Regions from separate parts of the Nocardioides sp. CCNWLW239 genome, predicted to be linked through region 1. Evidence: riboswitches for the same ligand, from Rfam matches in the RefSeq annotation. Region 1 holds a riboswitch; the other holds the start of a gene.
What was found. Region 1 has a riboswitch for S-adenosylmethionine ahead of thrC (threonine synthase). Riboswitches for the same ligand answer to the same signal wherever they lie in the genome.

Region 1 (2,195 bases):
TCACGGTCTCCGACGATGCCCTGCGTGAGCTGGCGGCGAACTACACCCGCGAGGCGGGCGTACGCCAGCTCGAGCGGCTCCTCGCCAAGGCGCTGCGCAAGGCGGCGACGAAGCTGGCCACCGGCACGGAGCACGTCGAGGTCGACCTGGACAACCTCAAGGACCTCGTCGGACGGCCCCGGTTCACGCCGGAGTCGGCGGAGCGTACGTCGGTCCCGGGGGTCGCCACCGGACTGGCCGTCACCGGGCTCGGTGGGGACGTGCTCTTCATCGAGGCGTCCGCGGCCGACGGGCAGACCGGGCTGAACATCACCGGTCAGCTCGGCGAGGTGATGAAGGAGTCTGCGCAGATCGCGCTCTCCTTCGTCCGCTCGCACGCGGCCGAGCTGGGGGTCGACCCGGCCGTGCTCGACCGCTCGCTGCATGTCCACGTGCCGGCGGGAGCGGTTCCCAAGGACGGTCCGTCGGCCGGGATCACCATGGTCACCGCGCTCACCTCGCTCGCGACCGGTCGCCCGGTGCGCAGCGAGGTCGGCATGACCGGCGAGGTCTCCCTCTCCGGCCGGGTCCTGCCCATCGGTGGCCTCAAGCAGAAGCTGCTCGCCGCCCAGCGGGCCGGCCTGACCGAGGTCTTCGTGCCACAGCGCAACGAGCCCGACCTGGACGAGGTGCCGGACGACGTGAAGCAGGCGCTGACGATCAACCTGGTCAGCGACGTACGCGATGTCGTACGTGGTGCTCTCGCCGGAACCGCGGGGGACAACGCTGAGAGGGGGGCCGCGCACGCCGCCTGAGGGGTAACACGTCGTTCATGGCACTATCCGGTCGTTTCTGACGACCGGATAGTGCCATGTAACAGCGTGTTACAGCTGTTTGTGGCACGCGGGGGAGCCCGTCTGTCCGGATCGTGGACCTCTGGTCCGCGGAGTGGGACCCGGGTGTGTGGGCTGGGCAATACCTGCCGTACGATCGCTACTGCTCATCGAGAGGGACTGAGGGAACGGCCCAGTGAAGTCCCGGCAACCGACCGCGAGCCTCCTCCCAAGCCTGGGCGGGTAGCGGAGCAGGTGCTAATTCCGGCCCGGCGCGAGAGACGTGATCGGGGAAGATGAGGAGGAGGTTTCTCATGAGCGCTGTGACATCGGAGCCCAACGGCACCACCACGGAGAAGAAGGGTCTGCGCGAGGGAGCGTTCGGGAACGCCTCGGCTCTGTCCTGCCGTGAGTGCGGACATCAGATCGAGCTCGGACCGCATTACGCCTGTCCGGAGTGTTTCGGGCCACTGGAGGTGGCCTATGACTTCCCGGCCGTGACCCGCGAGGAGATCGAGGCCGGACCCCGCAACATCTGGCGCTACAAGGCGCTGCTGCCGGTGCCGGACGACATCGAGCAGAGCCCCAACACCGAGCCCGGCTTCACCCGTCTGCTGGACGCCAAGAACCTCGCCAAGGAGCTCGGCATCGAGAAGCTCTGGGTGAAGGACGACTCGACCAACCCGACCAACTCCTTCAAGGACCGCGTCGTCGCCTGCGCGTTGAGCGCCGCCCGCGAGCTCGACGCCAAGGTCTTCGCCTGCCCCTCGACCGGCAACCTGGCCAACGCGGTGGCCGCCGCCGGCGCCCGCGCCGGGATCCCCACCGCGGTCTTCATCCCGAGCAACCTCGAGCAGCCCAAGCAGGTCAACTCGGCTGTCTTCACCGACAACCTGATCGCCGTCGACGGCAACTACGACGATGTCAACAAGCTCGCTCAGGAGATCGCCGCGGAGGAGGACGGCTGGGCGTTCGTGAATGTCAACGTACGTCCCTTCTACGCCGAGGGCTCCAAGACGCTCGGCTTCGAGATCGCCGAGCAGCTCGGCTGGCGCCTGCCCGACCAGATCGTCATCCCGGTGGCCAGCGGCTCCCAGCTGACCAAGGTCGACAAGGCCTTCAAGGAGCTGATCAAGCTCGGTCTGGTCGAGGAGAAGCCCTACCGGATCTTCGGTGCCCAGGCCACCGGCTGCAATCCGGTCGCGACCGCGTTCAAGGCCGGTGTCGACGCCATCCGCCCGGTCAAGCCCGACACCATCGCCAAGTCGCTGGCCATCGGCAACCCGGCCGACGGCATCTACGTGCTCGACGCCACCCGCTCCTCCGGCGGCGCCGTCGAGGAGGTCACCGACGACGAGATCCGTTCGGCGATCGTGCTCCTGG
Region 2 (2,195 bases), on a different contig from region 1:
GAGGCCGCCGAGAGTCGTACAGGCCGCGGCCAGCGCGGCGGCGCCGATGACGTTGGGCGAGCCTCCCTCGTGGCGGGCAGGTGCGGGCTGCCACGTGGACTCGACGAGCGCACGGCCACTCGGTTCGGACCCGGAGTGGTGGCTGGCGTCGTCGACCGCCCCTCCCCCGGCCAGATAGGGCGTGCCGACGTCGAGCCAGTCGCGGCGGCCGACCAGGGCACCCGCGCCGTACGGGGCATAGAGCTTGTGGCCGGAGAACGCGACGTAGTCCGCACCGGTCGCAGCCAGCGAGAAGTGGCGGTGGGCGAGCAGCTGGGCGCCGTCGACGAGGACGCGGGCGCCGTGGGCGTGGGCCAGGGTGACGATCTCGTCGATCGGCAGCGCTTCGCCGGTGACGTTGGAGGCGCCGGTGACGGCCACGAGCGCGAAGTCGCCTCGGGCCAGCTCGCTCGCGAGGGCGTCGATGGTGCCTGCAAGGGTGTCGCGTCCGGCGATGGCGGTGACGCCCGCCTCGACCCGGTGCCACGGGAGCAGGTTGGCGTGGTGCTCGATGTCGAGGACGAGCACCCGCCCGGGTACGCAGCCGGCCAGCAGGTTCACCGCGTCGGTGGTGTTGCGGGTGATGACGGTGACGTCGTCCTCGCGGGCGCCCACGTAGGCACCGATGGTCGCGCGGGACTCCTCGTAGAGGGCGGTCGACACCTGGGACAGGTAGCCGGCGCCGCGATGCACCGAGGCGTACCAGGGAAGGACCTCGGCCACCCGGTCGGCCACGCTCTGCAGGGCCGGCGCCGACGCGGCGACATCGAGGTTGGCGTACGTCGTGGTCGTGCCGTCCAGCAGCGGGACCTGCGTGTCGGAGCCGACGAGCGGAAGCAGGGACATGGGGGCACCCTTCGGGTCATGGCTCCCCCAGGGGTTGCCCGGTGGAGCACGCGCTTGCCCACGCCACCTCGGCGAGGGCCTGGTCGTCACCCGGAGCACCCCGCCGCGTAGGAGGGTTGCCCGCCAGCAAGCCGGGGCTTCGCGCTGGCAGTCGTGACCTTCGCCGAGGATCGTGCCGGACAACCCAGGCGTCCGCAAATCGCCCGTCTCACTCAACGGACGAGAGTCTCGTGATCCGAGACGCCCGGACCCCGTCAGTCGCCGCCGCGTCCGGGGCGACCCCGGTCGCCCCACCCGTCCCCGTTCTCATCGTCACCATCGCACGCACCGAAGAACTCGGCGATCGGGTCACAGTCCTTCTCGCCCTTGTCCTTCTTCTCCTCCGGCGGAGGAGCGATCAGGTTCTCCTCGTGGCCGGACTCGGGATCCTGGCCGTCGACGTAGACCGGTTCCGGAAAACTCTCGACCTCCTTGCCCTCCATGGCCTTCGCCATGATCGCGGCCCAGGTCTCGGTGGGATAGTCGGCACCGAAGTAGGACGGCATCCAGCCGCCGTCGAGCGGCCCCTCGCCGTTGCCGCGCGAGTAACGGACGGCGGTGGCGACCTGCGGGGTGAATCCGGCGAACCAGGACGAGCAGACGTGCTGCGACTCGCCGCAGGTGGCGGTGCCGGTCTTGCCGGCCACCGGATGACCGATGGTCTGGGCCTTCTTGCCCGAACCGCTCTGCACCACACCCTGCATCGCGTACGTCACGTCAGCGGCGATGTCCTCGGAGATCGCGTGCCGGGCGTTCTTGCGTCCGTTCCAGCTGTAGAGGACGTTGCCGGCCCGGTCGCGGACCTTCTTCACCACGTGCACGTCGTGGCGGTAGCCGCCGTTGGCGATCGTGGCGTAGGCGTTGGCCAAGTTGATCGGGCTGACGTTGGCGCGACCGAGCGCGATCCGGTCGTCGGTCTTGTGGTCGAAGTCGGTGGTGGTGCTCGGGATCCCGGGGAACTTCGGGTCCGCCTCCGCCGGGGCGATCCCCGCGGCGACCGCGGTGTCGTAGATCGCCTTGCGACCGGCCTGCGGACCACCCATCGACTCGGTCATGTCGATGAAGGCCGTGTTGACCGACTGTTCCATCGCCTTGAGCATCGTGATGTGCTGGCCGTAGTCCATGCCGTCGGCGATGCCGGCCTGCTCACCCTCGTTGACCACCTCGGAGCCGGAGTAGGTCGTGAACGGCGAGTCGCCGGCCCACGTCGACTTCAGCGAGTAGCCCTGGGAGATCGCCGCCGCCGCGGCGAAGGCCTTCATGGTCGAGCC

Region 2: another riboswitch for S-adenosylmethionine. It lies ahead of WBG06_RS23890 (aminotransferase class V-fold PLP-dependent enzyme); the one in region 1 lies ahead of thrC (threonine synthase).

What each region holds. Positions count from the first base shown of each region.
Region 1 is NZ_JBBBNW010000001.1:494,473-496,667, reverse strand. Features, by position in the region: gene lon (endopeptidase La) at 1-794, shown strand, start outside; SAM riboswitch class I at 977-1,115, shown strand; gene thrC (threonine synthase) at 1,127-2,195, shown strand, end outside.
Region 2 is NZ_JBBBNW010000008.1:75,897-78,091, reverse strand. Features, by position in the region: gene WBG06_RS23890 (aminotransferase class V-fold PLP-dependent enzyme) at 1-885, opposite strand, end outside; SAM riboswitch class IV at 931-1,044, opposite strand; gene WBG06_RS23885 (transglycosylase domain-containing protein) at 1,140-2,195, opposite strand, start outside.